DNA from 3 places in the Halomonas sp. DP8Y7-1 genome. Region 1 is predicted to be linked to each of the others. Evidence: predicted binding sites of a transcription regulator. Region 1 holds the regulator's gene; each other region holds the start of a gene.
What was found. The regulator sigma-54, encoded in region 1, starts transcription at its own class of promoters, with help from an activator protein. The targets are predictions, from matches to a motif close to TGGCACNNNNNTTGCTNT.
Positions count from the first base shown of each region.

Region 2: the regulator sigma-54 is predicted to act here: its motif matches at 2,648-2,665, upstream of KUV41_RS18290 (P-II family nitrogen regulator).
Region 3: the regulator sigma-54 is predicted to act here: its motif matches at 2,385-2,402, upstream of hmpA (NO-inducible flavohemoprotein).

Region 1 covers NZ_JAHVIN010000012.1:114,972-120,184, forward strand. The annotation lists gene KUV41_RS14800 (hypothetical protein) at 1-392, opposite strand, end outside; gene KUV41_RS14805 (HPr family phosphocarrier protein) at 456-725, opposite strand; gene rapZ (RNase adapter RapZ) at 728-1,609, opposite strand; gene ptsN (PTS IIA-like nitrogen regulatory protein PtsN) at 1,856-2,338, opposite strand; gene hpf (ribosome hibernation-promoting factor, HPF/YfiA family) at 2,345-2,653, opposite strand; gene KUV41_RS14825 (RNA polymerase factor sigma-54) at 2,834-4,246, opposite strand; gene lptB (LPS export ABC transporter ATP-binding protein) at 4,439-5,164, opposite strand; gene lptA (lipopolysaccharide transport periplasmic protein LptA) at 5,164-5,213, opposite strand, start outside.
Region 2 covers NZ_JAHVIN010000014.1:304,258-309,470, reverse strand. The annotation lists gene KUV41_RS18305 (hypothetical protein) at 1-225, shown strand, start outside; gene KUV41_RS18300 (YifB family Mg chelatase-like AAA ATPase) at 307-1,812, opposite strand; gene KUV41_RS19580 (accessory factor UbiK family protein) at 1,954-2,328, opposite strand; gene KUV41_RS18290 (P-II family nitrogen regulator) at 2,728-3,066, shown strand; gene KUV41_RS18285 (ammonium transporter) at 3,114-4,364, shown strand; gene glnK (P-II family nitrogen regulator) at 4,555-4,893, shown strand.
Region 3 covers NZ_JAHVIN010000004.1:124,211-129,423, reverse strand. The annotation lists gene KUV41_RS05195 (tripartite tricarboxylate transporter permease) at 1-807, shown strand, start outside; gene hmpA (NO-inducible flavohemoprotein) at 975-2,147, opposite strand; gene norR (nitric oxide reductase transcriptional regulator NorR) at 2,589-4,154, shown strand; gene KUV41_RS05180 (NnrS family protein) at 4,311-5,213, shown strand, end outside.

The DNA.
Region 1 (5,213 bases):
TCCAGATCGATGGCGATGATCGTACCGTCGACCACCAGGAAGTTGTCGGTATGCAGGCCTCGACAGTGAATGCGGTCACGATACAGCGCTTCCAGGATGTCCAGGTAGCGCTCCTGCAAGGCGGGATCATCGAGTACCAGCTGTTTCAGCGCCACACCATGGACGTTGGCGGTGACCAGACGGTAGCGCTGAGCGTCAAGAATGGTGGGCGTGTCGATTCCCAGGCGCTCCAGGCGACGGGCTACGTAGCGAAAGTTGTGTCCCGGGTAGCGGCGAATGCCCAGGCGGTAGCGCCAGCGATCGCTCGCCTTGGGTGTGAAGGTCTTGATAAAGGCATCCTGGTCCGGGTCGTAGTGGACCTCGGTGTACTTGCCAGTCTGGATAAGCTGCATGATGTCCTTTGAAGCGAGGCGAAATCGAAGGGTAGGGCAGGGTCAGCGCAGTGGCCGAGGGCCTCAAGCGTCTTCGTCGAAGCGTGCGACGAACAAGGCCTCAAGGGCGTCGAGCACCGCATCGGCGTCGGGACCTTCTGCTTCCAGGGTCAGCACGGTGCCGCAGGGGGCCGCCAGCATCAGCAGGGACATGATGTTGGCGGCATCCCCACAGCGCTGACCGTGGTGCACGGTCACGGAGGCGTCGAACGCCTGACAGCAGGTGACCAGGCGAGTGGCCGCCCGAGCGTGCAGCCCGCGGCGATTGGTAAGGGTCAGCTCGCGTCTGGCCACGCTCATTGTGCCCCGCTGTCCAGACGACGTTGTTGGCCAAGCTCGCGGTGGCGCAGGCGTATTCTCGGGTGGTCGTCGACCAGCGCCGCGGCGATGCTCTCGGCCAGGTAGACCGAGCGATGCTGACCCCCGGTGCAGCCCACGGCCACCGTCAGATAACTGCGCTGGCTGGCCTGATAGCGTGGCAGCCAGTTGCGCACCCAGGTCAGGATGTCGCGCTTCATGTCGGCGACGTCTTGATAGTGCTCAAGGAAGGCGATCACGCTTTGATCGCAGCCGTTGGCATCCCGCAGCGATGGCTCCCAGTAGGGGTTAGGCAGGCAGCGTGCATCGAACACGATATCGGCGTCGGGGGGCACGCCACGCTTGAAGCCAAAGGACTCGATGGTCAGGCTCAGCTGGCCGCTGCGATGATCGGCCACCTGCTCGGCGATGCGTGAACGCAGCTCATGTACGGACAGGCGGGAGCTGTCGATGATCAGATCTGCCAGGTCGCGAATGCCAGACAACGCCTTCTGCTCGGACTCGATGGCCTCGGCCAGGGTCATGTCGGTATTGCGGGTCAGCGGGTGACGGCGTCGAGTATGGGAGTAGCGTTCCAGCAGAATCCGCGCGTCGCTGGTGAGGTAGACGACCTGACAGTCGATGGGACCTTGCTTCAGCGCCGTCAGCTGCGCGGGAAAACGCTCCAGCGCCTCGGGCAGATTGCGTGCATCGACACTGACGGCAATGCGCTGTGAATGTCCATTCTCCAGCTCTTCGACCAGTGACCCCAGCAGCGTCGCTGGCAAGTTGTCGATGGCATAGAAGCCCAGGTCTTCGAGAGCCTGAAGCGCCACGGACTTTCCCGAGCCAGAGCGACCACTGATGATCACGAGCTGCATGTCCTGTCTCCTTGGCAGGGGGCGATAAGAGGGCAGTTGGTGTCAACCGCGCGGTGACGGCCAGATCACGCTCGATCAGAGCGTGCTATCTAGCTAGATGGTAATCAGCTAAATGGCAATCAGCTAGAGGTTAATTAGCGAGTTCCCCATCAGCGAGGCCCCTGTTAGCGAGGCGCCATTCGTCAAGGCGCCAGGCAAGGCGTGCGCCATCAAGACATAGGATCAAGGCGCTTTCGGCGTGTGCCGTCAGGTCGTGGCGTCGCCGGGGGCTTGCTGGCGAATCGCTTCCTGCAAGCGCTCGTGCAGCTCGCGCTGGGACGTCGCGTGGCGCAGACGATGTCGGGTATCGGCGTCATTCATGACCCCGGCCACCTGTCCCAGCAGGGCAAGGTGAGCATCATCCGCTTCCTCAGGCACCAGCAAGACAAAGACCAGGTCCACCGGTTCGCCGTCGATGGCGTCGAAATCAATCGGCTCTGCCAGCTTGAGAAAGCCAGAGATAGGGGCCTTGCAGTGAGGGTTGCGAGCATGCGGAATGGCCACGCCATTGCCGATGCCGGTGCTACCCAGACGTTCGCGGCCGATCAGGCGACTGAAGACTTCCTGGCTATCCAGGCTTGGTGTGTTCTGCGCAATGAAGGTGCTGAAAAATTCCAGCACCCTCTTCTTGCTGCCCCCCGGGACGTCAAATAGCGTGCGCTCGGGGGGGAGAATGGCATCCAATGTCATGAGAGGTCAGCGAATTCCGGCGCCTTGGGCGCGGGCTTGGGATTTTTCCTTGTGCTTGACGAGCTGGCGGTCCAGCTTGTCGGCAAGGGCGTCGATGGCGGCGTACATGTCGCCGTCCTGGGCTTCTGCATGCAGGTCTGCACCGGCAGCGTGAAGCGTACAGGCAGCCTGTTGGCGCTCCTTCTCCACCGAGAGGGTGACCTGCACATTGGTGATGTTGTCGTAGTGGCGCTCCACACGGGCGAGCTTCTCTTGTACGTAGTCACGCAGGGGATCGGTCAATTCGACGTGGTGGCCGGTAATGTTGACTTGCATGACAAGGCTCCTTGCTCTTGCGGGTGGTAGCTCGATTGTAACCCTTTTTCCGATCCTGCAAACCCCCCTGCTTCTACGCATTAAGACGCAGATGTCGTGCGATATTTCAAGCGCTTGCGCTTTTCATGTAACTGCGCTACGCGCTCTGCTCGCTGCCTGTCTCGAGCCATCTGACCGGGCTCAGCGCAGGCGCTTGCGCTCGCTTGAAGAGGGAATATTCATCGCTTCTCGATACTTGGCGACGGTGCGTCGGGCGACGTTGACACCGTCTTCGGCGAGCAGCTCCACCAATTTGCTGTCAGACAGCGGTTTGCGAGGCGGCTCCTGCTGGATCAGCGACTTGATCATGGCGCGTATGGCAGTGCTGGAATGGGCATCCCCATCCTGGCCCACCTGGCTGGAAAAGAAATACTTGAGCTCGAACACTCCCCGTGGCGTATGCACGAATTTCTGGGTCGTCACCCGTGAGATGGTCGATTCGTGCATCTCGACCTTGGCCGCAATGTCTGCCAACACCAGTGGTTTCATGGCGGCTTCACCCTGCTCGAGGAAATCGAGCTGCCGCTCCATGATTTCGCGTCCGACCCTCAACAGGGTGTCGTTGCGGCTTGCCAGGCTCTTGATCAGCCAGCGCGCCTCCTGCAGATGGTCCTTCAGAAACTGGTTGTCCTGGCTCTTGTCGGCCCGTCGGATCAAGGCCGCATAGTCGGGTTGAATGCGCAGGCGTGGCATCGCCTCAGGGTTCAGCTCGACGCGCCAGCCTTCTTCGGTGTGGCGGACCACCAGATCGGGAATGACATAGTCGTTGTCGCTGTCGCCGTACTGGCTGCCAGGCCTAGGGTCGAGGCCACGGATCAGTTCGATGACATCGTCCAGCTGCTCTTCGGTCAGGCTCAGGCGGCGCTTCAGCAGACGACGATCACCGCTGGCCAGCGCCTCGAGAAACTGGCGTACCAGTCTTCCCGCCTGGGGCAGAAGGGGGGTGTCACGGGGCAGGCTGTCCAGTTGCAGCTGCAGGCATTCGCGCAAATCTCGGGCAAATACACCGGTAGGTTCGAATTGCTGCAGCCTGGCCAGTACCGACGCCACGTCCTGCAGGGGCGGGGCAGCAGCGTCGTCATCGGCCAGGCCCTGGGCGATATCGTCAAGGTGTCCCACCAGGTAGCCATCGCCGTTGACCGCGTCAATCAGGCACTCTGCGATGCGCCTGTCATTATCATTGAGGTCCAGCAGGGCCAGCTGCCAGCTAAGGTGGCCATGCAGGGATTGCCCGCTGGCCTGGCGCTCGAAGTCGGGCGCCTCGGCGCTGCCGGCCGGGGCGGTGCCAAGGTCTTGATAGGTATCGGACCAGTCGCTGTCGACCGTTAGCTCGGAGGGGATCTCGTCGGCCCAGTCATCGTCCTTGCTGTCCTTGACCTGCAGCTCGCCAAATTCATCCTCCAGCTCGAGCATCGGGTTGGCCTCGAGCGCCTGCTGGACTTCCTGGCGCAGGTCCAGCGTGGAAAGCTGGAGCAGGCCAATAGCCTGTTGCAGCTGAGGGGTCATGGTCAGCTGGGTGCCGATCTTCAGCTGCAGTGACGCCTTGAGGGCCATGATGTGACTTCCGTTCGTGGAGCTGAAAAGCCTTACCCTAACGGCGGGTCAGGTACCATGCAAGCTTCTTGCCAACTTGTGGGCAGGGGATGGCGCGCAGGGCTTGCTGTGCTCCGCATGCGCGTCAGTGCAAGGTCGAGCGGGCGCCATGAAGACCCTGCCAACATAGCGGCCCGGCAGCGCCCATGGTGGTCAAAGGCGAAAGTTTTCGCCGAGATAGACTTCCTTGACGCGCTGGTTGGCAAGGATCGACTCGGCACTGCCTTCGGCGATGATCTGGCCGTCGCCGACAATGTAGGCGCGGTCACAGATGTCCAGCGTCTCGCGCACGTTGTGATCGGTGATCAAGACGCCGATGTCACGAGCCTTGAGCTGGCGAATGATTGACTTGATCTCGCCGACGGAGATCGGATCCACCCCGGCAAAGGGTTCGTCGAGCAGAATGAAGGCGGGTTCTGTGGCCAGGGCTCGGGCGATCTCGACCCGGCGTCTTTCCCCGCCGGACAGGCTCATGCCCGGGTTGTCACGAATGTGGCTGACATGGAAGTCTTCGAGCAGTTGCTCAAGGCGCGCCTGGCGACCGTCGCGGTCGAGGTCCTTGCGGGTCTCGAGGATCGCCATGATGTTGTCGGCTACGGACAGCTTGCGGAAGATGGAGGCTTCCTGGGGCAGGTAGCCAATACCCGCCAGTGCCCGTTGGTGCATGGCCGCGCGGCTCAGGTCGTCATCGTCGATGCTGATGGTGCCAGCATCCGCCCTGACCAGTCCGACGATCATGTAGAAGGAGGTGGTCTTGCCGGCGCCGTTGGGGCCCAACAGGCCCACGATGCTGCCCTGTTCGATGGACAGGCTGATGTCCTGGACGACGCGGCGCTTTTTGTAGCTCTTGGCCAGATGGCGAGCGTGGAGAGTCTTCATCAGTTTCCTTGGCTTTCCGGCTCGAGGGTCATGCGAATGCGCTGCTGGC
Region 2 (5,213 bases), on a different contig from region 1:
GACGATGGCCCCCAGGTACTGGACTGGCAACCCGGTGATACCCCCGCCGCGGACACCCAGCAGTGGCTGATCGATAGCCGCCTGATTGCCGATGGCCCGCGCCTGCGTCTGTCAGATCGAGAGCTGGTGCCCTATCGCTTTGAGCTGCGCCTGAGGCGGCCTGGCGACGGCGCGGCACTGTGGTCGACGGTGCTGAATGGCGCCTTCGACGCCGACGCGCTGTAATCACACCGGGCCATATCCCACGACATGCTCATGCTCGTGGTGGCATTCTGGCCCCACTGGTCAGGTGCCCCCCGTGTCCGGCTAACCTCGCTTGAGCAGACGGTCCAGTTGGCGGTAGCCAATTGCCTCGATCAGTTCGTCATGCCCTGGTGCGTCCTTGGCACCGAGATCGGCCAGCGTCAGCGCTACCCTCAGGACGCGGTGGTAGGCCCGGGCCGACAGTCGTAAGCGCTCCAGCGTCTGCGCCAGCCAGGCGCGCTCGGTGGCATCCAGGGCACAGGCGTTTTCCAGTGCCCTGCCCGATAAGCGCGCGTTCAACCCTCCCCGCGCCATTTGCCGCTCCCGCGCTGCCATCACCCGCGCCCGCACCATGGCGGTGCTTTCGCCAGGCTGCTGAGAGGTCAACTCTTCAACCGGCAGTCCCGGCACTTCGACCTGCAGGTCGATGCGGTCCAGCAGCGGGCCAGACAGCCGCGACTGGTAACGCTGAATCTGTGACGCCGTGCAGCTGCAGTCCTGGCGTGGATCCCCCAGGTGGCCGCAGGGGCAGGGGTTCATGGCAGCCACCAGCTGGAACCGAGCCGGAAAACGACGCTCGTGACTGGCTCGGGTGATGTGAATCTCTCCACTCTCCAGTGGCTCCCTGAGCACTTCCAGCACCTGCCGGCTGAACTCAGGCAATTCATCGAGAAACAGCACGCCGCAGTGGGCCAGGGAAATCTCGCCGGGACGCGGCCTCGACCCGCCTCCCACCAGGGACACCGCGCTGGCAGTGTGGTGGGGAGAGCGAAAGGGACGACAGCCAAAGCCTTCTGACAATGGCAGCGCACAGACGGAGCGAATGGCCGCCACTTCCAGGGCCTCATGATCTTCAAGGGGCGGCAGGATGCCGGGCAGGCGACTGGCCAGCAATGTCTTGCCAGTCCCTGGCGGACCGGCGAACAGCAGGTTATGACCGCCAGCGGCCGCTACCTCCAGGGCGCGACGCGCTTGATACTGTCCGCGCACATCACAGAGATCCAAGGCTGCCTCGACCGGCATCGACGATGCTGCCGCAGTACACGTCTGTAGCGGCACCCGTCCACTCAAGTGGGCGATGACATCCAACAGGTGGTCGGCGGGAAGCACCTCAAGGCCGCTGACCAGCGCAGCCTCCTGGGCATTGGCGGCAGGCAGGATCAATCGCCGCCCAGCCCGAAGGGTAGCCATGGCAAAGGGGAGCATGCCGGCGACAGGGCGAAGACGCCCATCCAGCGCCAGCTCTCCGGCACACTCAATACCGTCCAGCGCCGCCGCAGGCAACTGCCCCGATGCCACCAGCAGTCCCAGCGCAATAGGCAGGTCGAAACGTCCCCCTTCCTTGGGCAGATCGGCAGGGGCAAGATTCAGGGTGATACGACGCAAGGGGTAGTCGAGACCACAGGTCGCAAAGGCACTGCGCACCCGCTCGCGACTCTCTCTGACGGCGGTTTCCGGCAGTCCCACCAAGGTCATTCCGGGTAGGCCGTTGGCCAGGTGCGCCTCGACCTGAACTTCTGGAGCATCCAGCCCCACCCCGGCACGGGTCGTGATGATGGCAAGCGTCATGGGCTCCCTGCCTGACGGCTGACGTTATGGCTGTCAGTAGACCACGATCATCGGCCCCTCGCCGCCTGCGCACGCCAGAAACAGCCGGGCCGGCATATCCCTATGCCGGCCCGCTACATTCGCCAAGTGCTCTGGTAGAGATCACGCCGATGGCGTTTCACCGCCCTTGGCCGCGCCGTCCTGTCCTTGGGTCGCAGGGGGTACGGGGATTTCGGCAGCTTCCTCGCTGACCGCGGGCGTTGCATCGACACCTGTCTGGCCCGCCGCTGCGCGCTCTTCGACCAGGCTCTCCAGGGCTGCGACCTGTTTCTCGAGGGCCTCGACGCGTGAGCGGGTACGCTGCAGCACATCCATCAGGATGTCGAAATCTTCACGCGAGACCAGCTCCAGGCGGTCGAAGGCGCCACGCACCACCTGTTGCACGCCCTTCTGGATGTCTTCCGGGGCCTGAGAAGCGCCCTGCAGACGCTCTCCAATCTGCTGGGCTAAACGGCTGATGCGATCCTGACTGATCATGGGGCTCTCCTTGTGCATCAAAACGGCGACTCTATTGCCGACAGCATACGCAAGCCTGACGCCCAACGCATGTCTCTTGGCTGCCTACGTTGGCTACAACGCTGGCGGGCCAGTTTGGCTAACGACGACGGTCCTTCCCGCCGTCATAACGGAACGTCGCGCGCTCACTGATGGCGCACGCGCCTCAGCTCCAAGCACCAAAGTAGTGCATCGTCATTGATGCAGTGCCGCAATTTACCCCCGCTATGCAGCCTCCCGCATATCCAACACGCCCTCAATTAACTCCAAGTTCATGTAATAAAAGATATTAGGAATAAAGTGGCACATTTCCCGCTATGACAACGTATCCATGCACCGAGCGGAAACAAGCCGCCACCCATGCACGTAGGGAGCCATGCCATGAAACTGATCACCGCCATCATCAAGCCTTTCAAGCTGGACGACGTTCGTGAAGCGCTGGCCGACAACGGCGTCCAGGGCATCACCGTGACAGAGGTCAAGGGATTTGGCCGTCAGAAGGGCCACACAGAGCTCTACCGCGGCGCGGAATATGTCGTGGACTTTCTGCCCAAGGTCAAGGTCGAGGTGGCCGTCGACGAAGCTCGCCTGGACAGCGTGCTGGAAGCGATCTGCAACGCGGCCAACAGCGGCAAGATCGGTGACGGCAAGGTCTTCGTCACGCCGCTGGAAGATGTCATCCGCATTCGCACCGGCGAACGCGGTTCGGACGCGGTCTGATGTCCGCCCCTGCCCTGACTCCCGATAATAAATAGCGAGACACTCTCATGGTTGATATCAGTGAACTCAGCTACGCGCTGGACACCTTCTACTTCCTCATCTGCGGCGCCCTGGTCATGTGGATGGCAGCCGGTTTTGCCATGCTCGAAGCCGGGCTGGTTCGGGCCAAGAATACCGCCGAAATTCTGACCAAGAATATCGTGCTGTTCGCCGTGGCCTGCACCATGTATCTGCTGGTGGGTTACTACCTGATGTATTCGTCCGACGGTGGCGGCATCATTCCCAATCTGGGCTTTCTGATCGGCACTGAGAACAGCGTCGATGCCGTGCTGGCCGGTGGCGAAGATGCCCCCTACTACTCTGCTCGCGCCGACTTCTTCTTCCAGGTCGTGTTCGTGGCCACCGCCATGTCCATCGTCTCCGGTGCCGTTGCCGAGCGCATGAAACTGTGGGCCTTCCTGGCCTTCGCTGTGGTCATGACGGCCTTCATCTATCCAGTGTCTGGCTACTGGACCTGGGGCGGCGGCTGGTTGTCTGAAGCAGGCTTCTCCGATTATGCAGGTTCCGGCATTGTTCACATGGCGGGTGCCGCTGCCGCTCTGGCCGGTGTGCTGGTCCTCGGCCCGCGTAAGGGCAAGTACGGCAAGAACGGCGCGATCTACGCGATTCCTGGCGCCAACATGCCGCTGGCCACACTGGGTACCTTCGTCCTCTGGCTGGGCTGGTTCGGCTTCAACGGCGGCTCCGAGCTCAAGGTTTCCGACGTCGCTTCTGCCAACAACATGGCCCAGGTACTGGTCAACACCAATGCGGCTGCCGCGGGCGGCGTCATTGCAGCACTGATCCTGGCCAAGATCTGGTTCCGCAAGGCGGACCTCACCATGGCATTGAACGGTGCCATCGCCGGCCTGGTCTCCATCACTGCCGACCCGCTGTCCTCCAGCGCCCTGGGCGCCACCCTGATCGGCGCAGTAGGCGGCATCCTGGTGGTGGTCGCCATCGTGGTGCTCGACAAGCTGCGCCTTGACGATCCGGTCGGTGCCATCTCTGCCCACGGTGTTGCAGGTATCTGGGGCGTCCTGGCGGTACCGCTGAACAACGCCGACGCCACTTTCGGTGCCCAGCTGCTCGGTATTGCCGGCATCTTCGCCTGGGTCTTCACCGCCAGCCTGGTCGTCTGGCTGATCATCAAGGCGATCATGGGTGTCCGTGTCAGCGAAGAAGAAGAATACGAAGGCGTCGACCTTGCCGAATGCGGCCTCGAAGCCTACCCCGAGTTTAACGTCGCCAAGAAGTAAGCCTGAGCTTACCCGCGACTCCAGTGAGCTGGCGTGCTCCACCTGGCCCCTTCGGGGGCCTTTTTTATTGCTGGTTGCCAGGGGTATGCTTTGTCACACTAGTCAGGTCAGGCGCAACGGCGCGCCGCCCACGGGTTAGCGACGGACATGCCGCACGCCGCCCCTACACGGACAGGATGAGGAAACCGCCATGAAACTGGTGACCGCGATTATCAAGCCTTTCAAGCTCGACGACGTGCGCGAGTCGCTCTCCGAGATCGGCGTTCAGGGCATTACGGTGACAGAGGTCAAAGGCTTTGGACGACAGAAGGGCCACACCGAACTGTATCGAGGCGCGGAGTATGTGGTGGATTTTCTGCCCAAGGTGAAGCTCGAAGTCGCGGTGGATGACAGCATGACGGAACAGGTCATCGAAGCCATCGTGCAGGTCGCCAACACCGGCAAGATTGGCGATGGCAAGATCTTCGTCACTCCTCTGGAGCAGGTCATCCGTATTCGTACCGGAGAAACTGACAAGGACGCGGTCTAAGCGAACCTTGAAGGGTGGCGGGTGGTCGCCAAAGGGCGATGGCAGCTTTCTTTACGCCACCCCCCTCGACCAGGTCATCCGCATTCGTACCGGAGAAACCGACAAGGACGCGGTCTAAGCGAACCTTGAAGGGTGGCGGGTGGTCGCCAGAGGGCGATGGCAGCTTTCTTTACGCCACTCCCCCTGGAGCAGGTCATCCGCATTCGTACGGGCGAGGCCGACAAGGACGCCGTCTAAGCGAACCTTGAAGGGTGGCGGGTGGTCGCCAAAGGGCGATGGCAGCTTTCTTTACGCCACTCCCCTGGAGCAGGTCATCCGTA
Region 3 (5,213 bases), on a different contig from region 1:
AAGGCCAGCGCCATTCGCCGCCGCGACTTTATTCCACCGTGGAAAGAGGTGCGCGAGATCGGTCTCTATCGCTATCTCAAGTCGGCCATGATCGGCTACAGCGTCGGTGTATTGCCCGGTGCGGGAGGCTCCATGGCGGCCTTCGTGGCTTACGCAGAGTCCATGCGCAGCTCACGCCACCCGGAGAAGTATGGCAAGGGCTCGGTAGAAGGTATCGCCGCCGCGGAAGGGGCCAATAATGCGATGTGCAGCGGGGCCTTCGTGCCGATGCTGTCGTTCGGCATTCCCGGTGACCCGACCACCGCCATTGTGCTGGGGGTTTTGGTGGTCAACGGCCTGCAGCCGGGGCCACAGTTCCTCGACAGCCAGCTAGCGCTGGTGGCACCGATGTTCATGGCCCTGCTGGTATCTGCGCTGGTGCTGGTGCCCCTGACCCTGTACGTGCTGGGGCCGTATTTCGTGCGCATCGTCTCCATCCGGCGCGACGTGCTGTACGCCAGTATTGCCGTAGTGGCCTTGGTGGGCTGCTATGTGGCGACCTATTCGGTGTTCCAGATGGGCCTTGCCCTGGTATTCGGCGTGCTGGCCTTCCTGCTGCGGCGCCAGGGCTACCCGGTGGCCTGCCTGTTGCTGGGCTTTGTGCTGGGGCCGAGCCTGGAGGAGTACTGTCGGCGCTCACTGTCGCTGTCTGACGGCAATCCGCTGATCTTCCTTACCAGTCCAGACAGTCTGTTCTTCCTGGCACTGACCGGCGTGTTCTATTACTTCATGGTGATAAGAAAGCCGGAAGCCCGTCAGCACGCTTGAGGCGCTGGTCCAGCCACCGTCGCCGTCTTGTATCTGCCAGCAGGCCGCGCTCTGATCCCAGAGCGCGGCTTTTTTATGGATGACGGCGTCGCAGAGGAAGCTTTGTTGATAGCGCTTTGGCGCTAACGCAACGGTGCTAAAGCGACGGTGACGAAGATCGACAGGGGTCAGGCCGCGTGCAGCGGGCGCGAGGGACCAAAGTGCTCGTAGTGGCGCTGCTCAGGGGCAATACCCAGGGCGGCCAGGTGGCTGTCGATGGCACTCATGAAGGGCCCAGGGCCGACAAAATAGCACTGGGTATCGGCACCCGGCAGCAGTCGGGCGAGCAGAGCCTGTTCAAGGCGTCCCGTGATATCACCGTCGTCTCCATGATCATAGGCACAGATCCGCGTCATCAGCGTCGGGTACTCCCTCACCAGGGCGTCCACTTCGCTGCGAAAGGCGTGGTGGTGGATATCCCTTGCCGCATGGACATAGCACAGCCGGCGGCCCTGGCTGAGCGCCTGGCGTGCCAGCGGCAGCATCGGCGTCTGGCCCACGCCACCGCTGATCAGCATCACCGGCCTATCACTATTGTCCAGCGTCAACTCTCCGGCGGGAGGCAACAGCGCCAGGGTGTCGCCAACCTGCATCTGCTGGTGCAGGTAGTTGCTGACCCGTCCGCCTGGCTCCTGCTTGACCGAGATGCGGTAATCGCAGCCGTTGGGGCTGCCGGACAGGCTGTAATGGCGGTGGACGGTCTCGCCGTCGATGCGCAGTTGCAGTCCGATGTACTGACCCGGCAGCGCATCGGCGACCGGCTGACCATCGCAAGGTGCCAGGATGAAGGAGCGAATGACCTCACACTCGCGCTGGATATGGGCAATGCGAAACTCGCGCAGTCCCTGCCAGCCACCGGGGCGGCCAGCGAAGGCCTGATAGCGCTCGGCCTCTGCCGCGATCAGCAGCTCGGCCAGGTCGCCATACAGGGCTCCCCAGGCGTCAGCGATCTCGGCGGTGACGGCATCGCCCAGGACGTCGCCGATGGCGGCCATCAGGCACTCGCCAACGATGGGGTACTGCTCGGGCTGGATGCCCAGTGAGACATGCTTGCTGATGACGGATTGCATCTGCTGGCGTACCGCCTCGGGTTGCTGGCGCAGCCCCACGTAGGCGAGCACTCCCCGTGCCAGGGCCTTGGGCTGGCCGCCGTCGGCCTGGTGGGCCTGGTTGAACACCGCCTTGACCTCTGGGTAGCGCTCGAACATCAGCGGGTAGAAGCGGGCAGTAATGGCGTCCAGATGCTCGGCGACCAGCGGGGCGGTAGCATCGATGATGGCGTCTTGGGCAGCTGTAGTCATGGTAGGTCCTGTCAGGGAAATGGGGTGACGAAGGTGCCGTGCATCCTTCATCTTGGCGTCTTGGCGCTGTCGTATCGGAGGCTTGGCTCGCTGCGGACTAGTCGCAGTCCTGGCGAGGTGGTCAACCAGGCCGGCGCAGCGGGTCGGAGGGTGGCCGTTCGCGCCCGTGCTGAAGCGCTGCGCGTTTTAAGATCAAGAACGTGGTGACGCGTCAGGCTCCCTCTGCCTGATGTCTCAGGAGCAAGGGGCGTGCCCAGGCGTCATGGGTGCGCCAACTTGCCGCGGCCCTGGCAGGATCGCCAGCGAGAATGCGGGCTGGGGCGGGCTAGGGCAGGCTGGGGCGGGCAGGACGAGCGCGATCGAGGGGCAAGCGAATGTTGCCTAGTGTCATATCGACAAGGTTGTTGCTATCTTTTTGACACTGGTCATGTCAAAAGGACAATGCGGGTGGTCGATTTTCTTCAACAGCTGCGCGGACTGTTGCAGCGGCTGGGAGACCAACAGGGGCCTGAGCTCGCCGAGGCCTGGCAGGGCGTGCTGCGCTCGCTGGTGGCGAGAACGTCGGCGGACGCCAGTGCCTTGCTGGTCGTACACGGGCCAGGGCTTCGACCCGTGGCGATTCAGGGACTGCCTGAAGGGGTCGCGGGCAGAACCTTTGTGCTCCAGGAGCACCCTCGCCTGGATGCTATCGCCAAGGCGCCCGGGGTCTGTCGCTTTGCTGCCGACTGTAAGTTACCCGATCCCTATGATGGCCTGCTGGATGACGGCTTGACCCCGGTGCATGACTGCCTGGGTGTCCCGCTGCGCGATGGTGGCGAGCTGATCGGCATGCTGACCCTGGACGCGCTGACACCGGGCGCCCTCGCCGACTTGGATGATGAGGGTCTGCTGGCCGCTGCCGAGCTACTGGGCACCTGCCTGCGCCTGTCGCAGCGTCTGGACAGTGCGCGTTTGCAGCTGGCCCTGAACCATGCTCCTGAGAGCCATTGCAACCAGCGCCTGGTGGGCTGGCGCAGCGCCCCCATGCGCAAGCTGATGGCGTCGGTCGAACTGGTGGCAGCCACCGACATGAGCGTGCTGGTGCACGGGGAAACCGGTGTCGGTAAGGAGCGCATCGCCCACGCCCTGCATCATGGTTCGCGCCGCGCCGGGGGCCCCTTGGTGGTGGTGAACTGTGCGGCGTTACCTGCGTCACTGATCGAAAGTACCCTGTTCGGCCACCGGCGCGGCGCCTTCTCCGGGGCGGTGAGCGATCACAAAGGCCACTTTCAGATGGCCGACGGTGGCACCCTCGTGCTGGATGAAGTGGGAGAACTGCCTCTGGAGCTGCAGCCGAAGCTGCTGCGGGTGCTGCAGGAAGGGGAGATTCAGCCCCTCGGCAGCGATCAGCTGCGCCATGTCGACGTCAGGGTGGTAGCGGTGACTAACCGGGATCTGGCCCAGGAGGTGATCCAGGGGCGCTTTCGTGAAGACCTCTATCATCGGCTCAGCGCCTTTCCCCTTGAGGTCCCGCCGCTGCGCCAGCGCCTGGACGACGTGATGTTGCTGGCCGGACATTTTCTCGAGCAAAACCGGGTGCGACTTGGCGTCGGCAATCTGCGCCTGAGCGACCAGGCGCGGGCAGCACTGCTTGCATGGCACTGGCCGGGCAACGTGCGTGAGCTGGAGTCCCTGCTGGCCAGGGCGTCGCTGCTGGCGATGGCCGAGGTGGACCGGCTGGCGTCACCGGATGCACGACGCAGAAGCCTGCGTATCGATACCGTCCACCTTGGACTGAAGACACCTCCACTGACTCGCTCAGCCGCCCACCTCGATGAACAGGTGAGTGCTCAGCGTGGGACAGCGCATGACCTATTGCCGCTCAGGGAGGCGACGGACGAGTTCCAGCGCGATTGCATCAGCCAGGCCCTGGCCATGGAGCAGAGCTGGGCCGGAACGGCGCGTCGGCTGGGCATGGACCCGGGCAACCTGCACCGGCTGGCCAAGCGGCTGGGGCTGAAGGCCTGAGGGGCGCCCGAAGGCACTAGCGAGGCTGCTATCTGGAGACGGCCAGCAGGGGGAAGGTCAGCCTGGCATCAGCAGTGCCTTTGATGTGCATCATGGTGGCGATAGCCAAAGCGGGCCAGACTGGACAAGACCAACGGCTTTACTCGGGTACTTGTCATGTCCTCCATTGCCGATCGCCTGCCGCTGGCACGCCTTGCCTTTCGTCCCTTCTTCTTGCTGGCGGCGGCATTCAGTCTGCTGTCGCTGCTGCTGTGGCTGGGCTACTGGCACGGCGTGTTCCTGCTGTCGCCCCGGGCGGGCATGCTGTGGTGGCACCAGCACGAAATGCTGTTTGGCGTGGTGGCCGCGGTGGTCTCGGGTTTTCTGTTGACCGCGGTGCAGACCTGGACGGGACTGCGTGGTCTGCACGGTGGTCCACTGCTCGGGCTTGTAGCGCTGTGGCTGGCGGCGAGGCTAGGGCTGGCGTTTCCCGGCTTGCCCGAGCCCCTGGTAGTGGCGCTGGACGTCAGCTTTCTTGTGCTGGTCTGTGCGGTGATGGCGGTGATGGTCATCCGAGCCAGGCGCTGGCGTAATCTGGTCTTTGTCCCGGTGCTGGCGATTCTGGCCGGGGCCAATCTGGGCAGTCACCTGGGCGTTGCTCGGGGAGACCCGGAGCTGGTGCGTCAGTCCTCCTACCTGGCGGTCATGCTGGTCACGTTGATCATGGCCGTGCTGGGGGGGAGGGTCATCCCGATGTTCACTGCCAACCGAATGGGACTCAAGCGACGACCGGCGCTGGGGTGGCTGGAAGGTGCGGCACTGGGCAGTCTGGCCGTGGCGGTGCTGCTGCAGCTGGCCCGGACGTTTGGCATTGAGCTGCCTGATGCCCTGCTGGCCAGTATTCTGCTGTTGGCGGCAGTGCTTCACCCGCTGCGTCTGATCCGCTGGCAAGGGGTGGCCACCGCGCGGGAGCCGCTGTTGTGGAGTCTGCACCTGAGCTATGCCTTTGTCCCATTGGGACTGCTGCTGTGGGCGTTCGGGCTGTTCGGTGTAGGCCGCGTGGAGCTGGGCATTCACGCC